4 regions of the Sodalis sp. RH21 genome follow, and region 1 is predicted to be linked to each of the others. Evidence: predicted binding sites of a transcription regulator. Region 1 holds the regulator's gene; each other region holds the start of a gene.
The links. The regulator CRP, encoded in region 1, controls carbon source genes, mostly activating them, when cyclic AMP is high. The targets are predictions, from matches to a motif close to ATGTGANNNNNNTCACAT.

Region 1 (3,118 bases):
GGCGGCGATAAACAACCCCGCCAGCGTCCCCAGCGCCCGGTGCTGGATGCGGACCCGGGTGGCGTTATAACCGTTCTGGCTGACGAACATCACCGTCATTAAAATCCAGTACGGTTTGGGCAGGTTAAACATCAATCCGAAACTGCTGCCGATCGCCAGTATCACCCCTAAACGGGCGGCGTTGCGCAGGGCCATGGACTTCAGGGAACAGTAGCTTATCAGCGCGTGCCAGAACGAAAGCCGCTGCTGATTGTCGGCCATCACGTCGCGGCGGTATAGGGGACGCTGGGTGCGCAGCAGGCGCGCGATGCGGCTGAAGTGATAATAACAAAAATGGCCGACTGGATTGTCGGGGTTGCGTTCGGCGATTTTTTCCAGCGCCGAGAGTGCGCTGGCCATGGTAAAGCGCCCCGGCGGCCGGTGGTACAGGATATCGTCGGCCAGCACCCGCAGCCGCGCCGCAATCACCCGCGCGTTATAGCGGATGACCGCCTCCGCGTGGCTTTGTTCCACCAGCTTTTGCACTTCGTCGGGCTGATGCAGGCTGACGGCGATATGTTCCTGTAAATCCAGCGCGACCTGGAAGGCGCGCAGCAGGCGTTTATATTGCTGTTGATGAGTGGCGGAGAGCATATGCAATTGCTGATAAACCTGCGCTATCAGGTCAATCACCGTTTGCTGGCGGGCAAACAGCGGCGGCAAAGCGGTCTCCGGGTCGGTATGCTGCGTCAGCAGGCTATATTTCGCCTCGATATAATCCGCCAGTTCCCGGTACAGCAGGCTGAGGGTTTCCCGCATCGGCTGCTCTTTCCACAGCCAGAACCACAGGCCGTTGAATAATCCGTACCAGGCGGTACCGGCAATATATAACAGCGGCGGCACGCCAAAAGGCACATTGCCGGCCAGGCCGAGGGTAAAGATGGCGGCGATAAGGGCGGCGGGCAATAAGCGCCCGTGCAGCGGGCTTATCTCGCCGGTCACGCCGAACAGCAGCGCCAGGCCGAACATAATCACGGGCAGCGGCACCGCCAGATGCAGCAACACTTGGATAAGCGTACTGCTAAGGGCGAACAGCAGGCCGCCGATGGCCAGGCGTTTAAAAAAACGTTTATGCAGGGTATCCAGGCCGGCGATATTGCAACAGGCGGGCACCAAAGAGAACAGCAGGCCGTTTTGCAGGCTGCCGAATAGCAGGCCTACCGCCACGGGCAGGCATAATACGATTGTTTGCCGTAAGGCGTAGTTAACTTCGGGGTGATAAATCAGCCTGCGCCACATAGGATCTATGGGCAAACCGTCGGCCGGCGGAAAAAGCGTGGCACAGAGCACCACGCCTGTCTTAAAACGCTATCAGCGCGTACCGTAAACGACAATGGTTTTACCGTGTGCGGAGATAAGGTTCTGATCTTCCAACATTTTAAGGATACGGCCTACTGTTTCACGCGAGCAGCCGACAATCTGACCGATTTCCTGACGGGTAATCTTGATTTGCATGCCGTCGGGATGCGTCATGGCGTCGGGTTGCTTCGCCAAATTCAGCAAAGTCTGGGCAATGCGCCCGGTAACGTCGAGAAACGCCAGGTTACCGACTTTTTCCGAGGTCACCTGCAAACGGCTGGCCATTTGCGCGGATAAACGCATGAGGATATCGGGATTGACCTGTATGAGCTGCCGGAATTTTTTATAAGAAATCTCGGCCACCTCACAGGCGGTTTTAGCCCGTACCCAGGCGCTGCGTTCCTGGCCTTCCTCGAATAAGCCTAATTCACCGATGAAATCCCCCTGGTTGAGATAGGAGAGGATCATCTCTTTGCCTTCTTCATCTTTAATCAGCACCGCGACGGCGCCCTTGACGATGTAGTAAAGCGTTTCTGCTTTTTCGCCCTGATGTATAAGCGTACTCTTCGATGGATACTTATGAATATGGCAATGAGACAGGAACCATTCGAGAGTAGGGTCTGTTTGCGGTTTGCCGAGAACCATTCGCTGTTATCCTCTTTTGTCATCGCTGTCCCTGAGTCAGGACATCGTATTCCCTGTTACGGCGCGGTATTTTTCTCTTACTCCGCGTTAACGGAGCGACGTAAGGGAACTTATTAGGGTCTGGTATTTTATGATGTTCCGATCGAGCTCTTGCCCTTTCAATATCAATGAGGCCGATCCAGCCTTGTTTTTAGCATAGGTTTGAAGCAGTGTCTTCTGTTGTCTTGCATCAGCATGAAGTATGTTCGGTAACATTGCCACTTTTCCAGCAAAAATGTAGTCTGCTGGAAAGCTTTTTATCTGGAGTCATCATAATGCAGGCACGAGTAAAATGGGTAGAAGGGTTATCTTTTATAGGCGAATCATCCTCCGGCCATCAGATTTTAATGGATGGCAATGCCGGGGAGAAGGCGCCCAGCCCCATGGAAATGGTATTGATGTCGGTCGGCGGCTGTAGCGCCATCGATGTTGTCTCGATTTTACAAAAGGGGCGGCAGGACGTGCGGGACTGCGAGGTGAAACTCACCTCCGAGCGCCGTGAAGAGGCGCCCAGGCTGTTTACCCATATCAATCTGCATTTTATCGTGACCGGCGCCGGCCTGACCGATAAGGCGGTTGAACGGGCGGTCGCGCTGTCGGCGGAAAAATATTGTTCCGTTTCCCTGATGCTCGGCGCGTCGGTCAATGTGACCCACAGCTTTGAAGTGCGCGCCGAACGCCACGCTCCCGCCGCATAACCGACCCACGCGCGCCGCGCTTAGTCGCGGCGTATCAATAGCTCCCGCGCTTACTTGATTTCTTTCCCTTCCAGCAATTGCTGCACCAGCGGCCCCACGATCAGCTCCATGGCCAGGCCCATTTTGCCGCCGGGAACCACCAGGGTATTGATATTGGAAATAAACGAACCCTGCAACATGGCCAGCAGGTAAGGAAAATCAATATGATTCAAACTGCGGAAATGAATAACGACAAAGCTTTCATCAAGCGAAGGAATCGCCTTGGCGGCGAAAGGATTTGACGTATCAACGGTGGGAACCCGCTGGAAATTGATATGGGTACGGGAAAATTGCGGCGTGATGTAATTAATGTAATCTTCCATCGACCGCACCACCGAATCCATCACCGCCTCGCGGGA
Region 2 (3,118 bases), 270 kb from region 1:
GAAGGCAAACCCGGCAGCGCCGAGGCTATCAAGGCCGTGGTCCAACCCTGTATCGAAACCACCCGCAAAGAAGAAGGCTGCCTGAAATACGATTTTCATCAGGACCAGGCGCGTCCCGATCGCTTTATTTTTGTCGAACATTGGGCAAGCCAGGATGTTTTGGAAAAGCACAGCAAGGCGCCGCACCTTAAAGCGTTGGCTGATGGGTTGGCCAATCTGACGGCTACGCCGCTGGAAGTGTCGGTATTGAAAAAGCTGTTTTAATGCAGAAAATCCCTGGCTGCCTTGCACATAAAAACTATCGGCGCAGGGATTAAATAACAGGCGGCCGCCCAAGGCGAGCGTCCGCTTTTCGTCAGGCATGCAGCAGATGCTGGGCGATTTTCACTACGATTTTGCGAATGGGCGCGGACTGTGACAGCGTCGCCATCGGCCGGTGCAGTTCTCCAGGAAACAGCAGCACGATATCGCCGGGCGCCAGGCAAAACAGCGTTTCATGGCTGATGCCTTCATATAGGCCGAAATCCTTCTCCCGATCAAAATCACCCGCCGGACGCTCCCCCTGGCAGCTCGGCGCCGCGCCGATAATCTCCCGCCCTTCAATAAGAATATGCACATCGATATAATGCCGGTGCAGCTCCGGCCGCTGTTCAGCCAATGGCTTGGTCTGCGCCAGAATGTGATTAAGGTAGATATCCCGGCCTTCGATTTCCGCTTCCCCCGCCGGCAAGGTGGTTAAATCCAGCCGATCAATGGCTTGCAGGGTGCGGCGAATAACCGGGTGATAGAGCGGGTTTTCCACCGCCAGTTTCAATTCATCTAGAATCATAATAATTGTATAGCCTCAAAAATGGGTTCAAGCGCAATCACCAACATCCGGGAACCGGGACAACGCGCTGCGGGTATGGCGTTAAACCGCCACGACCATCCCGCCGTCGACGAACAATAAATGGCCGTTAACAAAATCCGATGCCCGGGATGAGAGGAATACGGCGGCGCCGACCAATTCCTGCGGATCGCCCCAGCGGGCGGCGGGCGTACGTTTACAAAGCCAATCGGTGAAAGGCGCATCTTCCACCAGCGCCTTGGTCATATCGGTTTTAAAATAGCCCGGGGCAATGCCATTGACCTGGATGTTATAACGAGCCAGCTCAACGCACATTCCGCGGGTCAGCATCTTTACCGCGCCCTTGGATGCGGCATAAGGCGTAATAGTGTCGCGGCCTAATTCGCTTTGCATCGAGCAAATATTAATAATTTTACCGTGCTGGCGTTTAACCATATATCTCGCCACCGCCTGTGATACCAAAAATACGGATTTTTGATTCACGGCGATAATATCATCCCAATCTTTTTCCGGGAAATCGGTAAAGGCATGGCGCCGCTGGATGCCGGCATTATTGATTAATACATCGATTGCGCCATAATTCTGTTCAATCTCCGCGATGGAATCATTAACCGCCTGATGATTGGTGACATTGAATGCCGCGGCATGGGCAATATAACCGCTATCGCGCAATTGGGCTGCAGCATGCTCCGCCCGGTCTGGCGTAATATCGTTGATAATAATTTCAGCGCCGTATTCCGCCAACCCTTTGGCCAATAAAAAGCCAATACCCTGGGCGGAACCGGTGATTAATACTTTTTTATTTTGCAATGAGAATAGATTTTTCATGGATTATACCCGACCGCCAATATAACTATTTGAATGAGCGAAACTGCGTATTATCAAAACGTTTTAACCGGCCATGAACTGTGATCAAGATCACTTAAAATGATGTTACTACGGGGTGTTACCCGTAACGTGATCCGGCCTGCAGGTTACGGCGGCAAACGTACCGGCAGGCGGGTGGCAACAGCGAACAAATAGCGTGAAGTAATAGATAATTTATTGATTTATATCATTTAAAAATGTAATGTAGCGGAATGGCCCGGCGCAGCGTCCGTAACAGGATTCTCATAACAGCGTTAACGGTGCATAATTACGTTCCCCTCTATCCCGGTTCAGGTCGGTTGCATGAAAGCTCAACGTGTCACTCTGCAAGATATCGCACAACTCGCCGGCGTAACCAAAATGACCGTCAGTCGTTATCTGCGCACTCCTGATAAGGTGGCACCGGAAACCGCCCAGCGTATCGCCCAGGTAATGGAAGAGGTGAATTACAACGCCGATCCGGAAAACAGGATATTTGCCGCCGCCAAAAATCCACGCCTGGGCATTTTAGTACCTTCATTTAATAATCAGATTTTCTCCGATTTGCTGGCCGGGATTGAATCGGTCACCTCGGTCCACGGTTACGAGACGCTGGTGGTGAACTATGACTACAATAAAGATCGGGAAGAGGAGCAAATTATCCATTTGCTCTCGTGCCATATCGCCGGGCTGATCCTGACGGAATCGGTCCATACGCTGCGCGCCGATAAGTACCTGAATGCCGCCGAGATCCCGGTCGCCCAATTAATGGATATCGAGCCGCAGGCCAACCGCATCACGGTGGGTTTCGATAACTTCCAGGCGGCTTTTGATATGACCTCCACCCTGCTTGCCAGCGGAAAAAAGCAAATCGTCTATTTCGGTTCGATGTCGGATGTGCGCGATCAAAAACGCTATCTGGGCTATGCGCAAGCGATGGAAAACGCCGGGTTGCTCCCCCGCAATATTTCCCCCAATACCGTATCGTCCGTGTCCATTGGCGCCGGCATGTTATCGCTGGCGCGCCAGCTGTATCCACAAACGGATGGAATATTTTGCACCAATGACGATATCGCCGTGGGCGTGCTGCAAGAGTGCCTGCGCTTGCAGATACCGGTGCCGGAGCGTATGGCGATTTCCGGATTCCATGGCCTGGATATCGGCCTGGTGACCACCCCTCCTCTGGCGAGCGTCATTACGCCACGTTTTGAGATGGGTCAGGTGGCGACTGAAATATTAATTAAAAAAATCAATAAAATATCCACCATTGGTCATGTAGATTTGCACTATCGCCTCTCTCTTGGCGGCACGTTGTAGGGCAGGACGGAAGTCGCGCAAACAGGGGCAGATCACGCTATGGGTAACATGATTTTTTAACATAATTTAAAGTGATCTCCATCACAAAACCAACTCGTAAAAACGGGT
Region 3 (3,118 bases), 510 kb from region 1:
ATCGACGAGCCCGAAATATTGGATCGGGCGATAAGCCTAATGCCGCCGGAAGCATTTGAGCGTTACACCATTATGAAAAGCGCCGAATATTACCTGGAGTTGCTGAGCAAGCAGGCCAACAAAGGCGAGGGCGTTAAAGCGCTGGCGCAGCATTTGAACCTGACGGCGGATCAGGTCATGACCATTGGCGATCAGGCCAATGACCTGGCGATGATCAAGTACGCCGGTACCGGCGTCGCCATGGGCAACGCCATTGACGAAATCAAGGCGGCCAGCCAGTTCGTCACCAAGACCAATATGGAAGACGGCGTCGCGGTGGCTATCCAGAAGCTGGTGCTGGACGTATAGCGGGTTCTCATCGCCGGCAAAAACGCCCGCTCCCCTGGGGAAACGGGCATAGCCGATAACGGGGGCGGCATACCGCGCTAGTCGTTAAAGAAGGTCTGCTTTATTGCCCGCTCGACGCCGCGCACTTCGGCCAGCCCCCTGAGGCGCCCGATGGCGGAGTAGCCGGGATTGGTCTTTTTCTTCAGATCATCAAGCATTTGATGGCCGTGATCCGGACGCATGGGAATGGCGCGGGTAATGCCCTGTTTGCTGCGCCGGTGCTCTTCGGCCAAAATCGCTTTGACCACGCTCACCATGTCGACGTCGCCGTCGAGATGATCCGCCTCATGGAAGCTTTTTGGATTTTCTTCGCGGCTGGTGGCGCGCAGATGGGCGAAGTGAATGCGATCGGCAAAGGTTTCGGTCATTTTCACCAAATCATTATCGGCGCGCACGCCGTAAGAGCCGGTGCACATGCAAAAACCGTTATTGATGCTGTCGACGGTCTCTTTTAACCACTGCATATCTTCAATGGTGGAAACGATGCGCGGCAGGCCGAGAATCGGCCGCGGCGGATCGTCCGGATGAACCGCCATCACGATACCCGCTTCCTGGGCCACCGGCACGATGGCTTTCAAAAATTCGGCCATATGCTCGCGCAGTTTAGCTTTATCGATACCGTCATATTGCGCCAGCTGCACCAGGAACTGCTCCAGGGTATAGCCTTCTTCGGCGCCGGGCAGGCCGGCGATGATATTGGCGGTCAGGCGGTCGATTCGCTCCTGGCTCATGGCGGCGAAATAGTCCGCCGCCTGCTGTTGTTCCTGGCTATCATAATCGTCGGTGGCGCCGGGGCGCTTGAGGATGTGCAGCTCAAAAGCGGCAAACGCGATATGATCAAAACGCAGCGCCCGCGAGCCGTCGGGCATCGGATATTCCAGATCGGTACGGGTCCAGTCCAGGATCGGCATGAAGTTATAGCAGACCGTATCGATGCCGCAGGCGCCCAGGTTGCGCAGCGATTGCTGATAATTGGCGATATGCCGGCGGTAGTCGCCGGTCTGGGTTTTAATCGATTCATGCACCGGCACGCTCTCGACCACCGACCATACCAACCCTTTTTCCGCCAGGATGGCCTGGCGTTTTTTAATCTCTTCCACGGTCCAGACTTCGCCGTTGGGGATATGGTGCAGAGCCGTAACGATACCGGTCGCGCCGGCCTGTCGGGCGTCGTCCAGCGACACCGGGTCATTAGGGCCGTACCAGCGCCATGTATGTTCCATAATTCACTCCTTACTGATTAGCGGTGCGTAACGGGGCCAGGCCACAGGAAGGTTACGCGGTTACCGGTTGTTCCAGCGGATCTTACACGATAAAAAAAGGGATTGTGTCCCGGCAATGAGGGCGATCATACAGGAAAACATCATTGGTCAGGTGGCCTGACCACACAATGAAGTAACTATTCCCGATCGGTCATTGGTTTTCTGTGATGCATGTCTCATTTACAGGGTAAAGCCCGCGTATTGCCCGGTGATTAAATTTTTTTGCCATTCCGGCCGCTGTGTTAAGCTGCGAAGCAATTAACCATGATGATATGCGGCGCAGGGTCTTGCGCTGGAGGGGATATGGAGCTACCTACATTAAAAGTTGAACGCCTGTATCGGCAAATCTCTAATCTCCTGATTAATTGCATTAATAGCGGCCAATTTTCGCCGGGCGAAATGATTCCGTCCGAGCGGGAATTGGCCAAGCAGCTCGGGGTCAGCCGGTCATCCATCCGCGAGGCCCTGATTGCCCTGGAGATTACCGGCTGGGTGGAAATCCGCACCGGCAACGGCGTTTACGTTACCGATCCCCTGCCGCAAAGCGCCCAAAGCCAAAGCGAAGATGAATTCAGCCTGGAATCGTTAATTAAAGCGCGGCAGATTTTCGAATCGGCCATGGCCGGCCTGGCGGCGCAAAATGGTACCGACGCACAGCGCGCCGAGCTGGGTGAAATTACCCACGCTTTAACTCAATTGCATGTTAATGACGAGAAATTCCTGCGCGAAGACAAGCGTTTTCACCTGCTGATCGGCGAAATGACCGGCAACGACGTGCTGCGCGATATGATGGAATATTTGTGGAACAAGCGTAAAAGCTCCAGGTTTGTCCGTCTGGAAAGCCACTATGCCAATAATGATTTCCCTCTCTCCCTGAACCGGGATCATGATGATATCGCCAGGGCGATCATCGCACGCGATGCCCCGGCCGCCCGTAAATATATGGAGCTGCATCTCCAGCACGTCTACGAACGCCTGTTCGACGGCGCCAAGTAACCGCCTGCCCAAAATGTGATCCAGATTGTAGTACAATAAATATTAATGGTGCTACAATTGCCTCAAGGTTACTACCGCTTTGCGTGAAATTGTGCAGCAAGTGCCGCGACAGAAAAGCATAAAATGATAAAGTGACAGTAATTTTTTATTCACTTTATTGGAGTCCTTATGGACCGTCAGGCCTTGAGCAAAACCGATCGCATCATTCATGAGATGGGTCAGCAAATTATCAGCGGTAAATATATCCCCGGTACCGGATTACCCTCCGAAGCGGAATTGTGCGAGGAGTTTGAAACCTCGCGCAATATTATCCGCGAGGTGCTGCGCGCGCTGATGGCCAAAAGCCTGATTGAAATTATCCGCTATCGCGGCGCCTTCGTCAGCGCACGCAACAAATGGAACTATCTGGATACCGACGTCTTGCAGTGGGTATTGGCCATGGATTACGACCCGCGCCTGATCGCCTCGCTCAC
Region 4 (3,118 bases), 2.1 Mb from region 1:
AGGCGGTGATTATCGGCGGCGCCAGCCTGGTAAGCTTCAAAGGTATCAGCGACGCGCAAAAGCAGGCGGCCTATGATTTTATGGCCTATCTGGTCAGCCCCGATGTTAACGGCGCGTGGAGTCGTTTTACCGGCTACTTCGCTCCGCGCATGGCCGCATATGATACGCCGGCCATGAAAACATATCTTGCCCAGGAACCGCGCGCGGCGGTGGCAATGGAGCAATTGCGGTACGCGCACCCCTGGTATGCGGCCTATGAAACCGTGGCGGTGCGCCAGGCCATTGAGAACCAGCTGGCTTCGCTGCTGACCGATAAATCGCGCAAAGTGGAGGATGCGGCCCGGGATGCCCAGGCCGAGGCGGATAAAATCATGCAGCCCTATGTCGATCGGACCGCGCTCAAATTGCCCTGACGGAGACGGCGGCCCCAGCAGGATGCGGCCGGCCGCCTGCCCGTGCCGGCAATATGATTACCGTCGGCGAAGCGGGGTATCCGCTTAAGGCCACGCACGGTCGATGCGCAGGCGCAGCCGTTGCAGGCTGCGGCCGAAGAACGCTCCGTCGTTAAGCCCGCGGGCCAGGGTAAGGGCGCCCTGAATACCGGCTACCGTTTCTTCGGCCAATGCCGCCGCCGTACGGCCGTCGATACCGCCGCGCACGCAGGTTTGCCGCAGCGCGGCGATCCAGCGCGTGAAATAGGCGTTAATCGCCGGGGCGAAGCGATCGCGGGTGTCGTCCAGGGCAAAAGCGCCCAGCAGGCAAATGCGCTGGCCGGACCGGAAATAATCATCCACCGCCCGCCACATAACCTCGATGGCTTCCCGGGGCGCCCCCAGCTCCAGCGGCTGGAATATATGCACCGCGAACCAGCCATCCACATTGGCGAGCACCGTTGCCGCCATCTCGTTTTTTCCCGCCGGGAAAAAATGATAAAGGCTGCCTTTACCCAGACCGGTGCGCCCGGTAATACGGCTTAACGATGTTCCTGCAAAGCCGCACTCCCGGAAAATTTCGGCAATTTGGGTAATCAGCAGCGTTTTATCAGTGTCCTGGTTTTTCACGGTGGACGTTCTCTTTACAAGCCAAAATCTGAAAGACCGGGATGGTCGTTGGGGCGGCGGCCCAGCGGCCAATGAAATTTACGATCGCTCTCGGCGATGGGCAAGTCGTTAATACAGGCAAAACGGCGGGCCATCAAACCCTCGGCGTCAAATTCCCAGTTTTCGTTGCCATAAGAGCGGAACCAACTGCCGCTGTCATCATGCCATTCATAAGCGAAACGCACCGCGATGCGGGCATCGGTAAAGGCCCATAACTCCTTAATCAGCCGGTACTCCAGTTCGGTCGTCCATTTACGGCGCAAAAACGCGACGACTTCTTCCCGCCCGGTCACGATTTCGGCCCGGTTGCGCCATTGGGTATCGGGCGTGTATACCAGGGATACGCGCTGCGGGTCGCGGCTGTTCCAGCCGTCTTCCGCCAGGCGCACTTTGGCGATGGCGGTTTCAAGGGTAAAGGGGGGAATCGGCGTTGCCATGATAAATGCCTCTTGGTTAGGGACCGGCGTCCCGGATAAAAAAACTGTACCAATTGGTACAATTCCTGGCAAGCATTAATTCCGCCGTGGTCGGCAAGTAGCCTAAGGGCGAAAGGCAGGGCGATGGCGTAAAGGGCGGATCGCGGCGATTGGCACGGGCGTTGCGCCCGGCGCGGCGCGATCCCGCGCGATCAGGTAATTTGCCAATCGGGCGGGGTATGGGATATGACGAACATCATGACTTCTTTTAAGTCGGACCAGGCTTCGCGCCAGGAAATTTCAAATGACAGGGTAATGCCCAGCAGGCCGGTAACAAACCAGCAGGCCATGCTGATTCCCACGCCGCTAAAAATAAACGCCAGGGCATTACGGCTATGGTTGCGGCAAATTACATTCAATGTGCTGGCGAAAAACATCATCACCGCGCTAAGCAATTCCCAGCGCATCAGAACAAAGCCCGCAGTAAGCGTACCCATATCGACCATCCCCGTTTTGTAAGATGGTGTAATTTTCTCCTGTTTTGTTGCATTGTGCTACAAAAATATGTGACGCAGATCTACTTTATATGCAGATTTGGGCAAATGCCTATGATCCTGCCCGCGTATTCACAGGCAGCGGCGGGTTAACGGTTCCTGCCGGGCCGAACACGTTATAAGTGGGCAAGTTAATATTCTGGTAAGGCTCCCAGCCGCCGCCCAGGGCTTTATACAGCGCCACCAGATCGGTGCTGGTTTGCACCCGCGCCGCGGCGGCCTGTTGCCGCGCCTGCGCCAACTGGCGCTGGGCATCCAGCACGTTGATAAATGAGCTCAGCCCCTGGCGATAGCTTTCGCTGGCCAGGTCGAAAGCGCTTTGCAGCGATGCGGCGGTTTGTTCCAGCCCGTCGACCCGTTGCTGATCGGTGCGATAGCTGACCAGCGCGTTTTCAACATCCTGCAGGGCGGTCAGCACCGTCTGCCGGTAAGCCAGCGCATCATTGGCCTGTTGCACCCGAGCCAGCCGCACATTGGATACCAGGCGTCCGCCCTGGAAAATGGGCAGCGATATCTGGGGGCCGTAGCTATAAAAATGGCTGCTCCAGTGGGTAAGGTAATCCGCGTCGTTATTACGCATGCCGAACTGGCCGGTCAGGGAGAGATCCGGGAACAGCTGAGCCACCGAAACGCCGATATTGGCGGTGGACGCATGCAGCGTCGCTTCCGCCTGGCGCACATCGGGACGGCGGCGGGCCAGGGTCGAGGGGATGCCCACCGGCACCGCCGCGGGAATGGCGGGCAGGGGTTTCGGCGCCGCCAGCTCGCCGTCCAGCGCGCCTGGGGCCTGGCCCAGTAATACCGCCAGGCCGTTCATCGCCTGGCGCTGCTGCGCCTGGTACTGCGGCAATTGGGCGCGCAGAGACCCGAGCTGGGCATTGGCGTTTTCCACATCGTACTGCGGGGCCAATCCGTGCTGCTGCCGGCTGCGGGTAAGTTCCAGCGACTGCTGCGCCACGTCGATTTGCATTTGCAGGGTGGCGGCGACGCTTTGGGCGCCGCGCAGTTGCAGATAGGCGCGCGCCACTTCGGCTTCCAGCGACACCAG

Region 2: a site for CRP is predicted at 1,754-1,771, ahead of idnO (gluconate 5-dehydrogenase). Genes of this name have one in related genera too.
Region 3: a site for CRP is predicted at 1,812-1,829, ahead of uxuA (mannonate dehydratase). Genes of this name have one in related genera too.
Region 4: a site for CRP is predicted at 2,081-2,098, ahead of ACL2XP_RS18925 (YjcB family protein). Genes of this name have one in related genera too.

The regions. Positions count from the first base shown of each region.
Region 1 covers NZ_CP178732.1:219,396-222,513, forward strand. The annotation lists gene ACL2XP_RS00970 (YccS/YhfK family putative transporter) at 1-1,278, opposite strand, end outside; gene crp (cAMP-activated global transcriptional regulator CRP) at 1,351-1,983, opposite strand; gene ACL2XP_RS00980 (OsmC family protein) at 2,298-2,720, shown strand; gene ACL2XP_RS00985 (phosphoribulokinase) at 2,771-3,118, opposite strand, start outside.
Region 2 covers NZ_CP178732.1:489,488-492,605, reverse strand. The annotation lists gene ACL2XP_RS02345 (putative quinol monooxygenase) at 1-264, shown strand, start outside; gene ACL2XP_RS02340 (YhcH/YjgK/YiaL family protein) at 356-829, opposite strand; gene idnO (gluconate 5-dehydrogenase) at 911-1,675, opposite strand; gene ACL2XP_RS02330 (substrate-binding domain-containing protein) at 2,018-3,010, shown strand.
Region 3 covers NZ_CP178732.1:5,680,184-5,683,301, reverse strand. The annotation lists gene yidA (sugar-phosphatase) at 1-348, shown strand, start outside; gene uxuA (mannonate dehydratase) at 426-1,610, opposite strand; gene ACL2XP_RS26175 (FadR/GntR family transcriptional regulator) at 1,953-2,645, shown strand; gene ACL2XP_RS26170 (FadR/GntR family transcriptional regulator) at 2,814-3,118, shown strand, end outside.
Region 4 covers NZ_CP178732.1:4,113,066-4,116,183, reverse strand. The annotation lists gene ACL2XP_RS18940 (ABC transporter substrate-binding protein) at 1-413, shown strand, start outside; gene ACL2XP_RS18935 (TetR/AcrR family transcriptional regulator) at 498-1,061, opposite strand; gene ACL2XP_RS18930 (DUF1348 family protein) at 1,076-1,537, opposite strand; gene ACL2XP_RS18925 (YjcB family protein) at 1,729-2,013, opposite strand; gene ACL2XP_RS18920 (efflux transporter outer membrane subunit) at 2,123-3,118, opposite strand, start outside.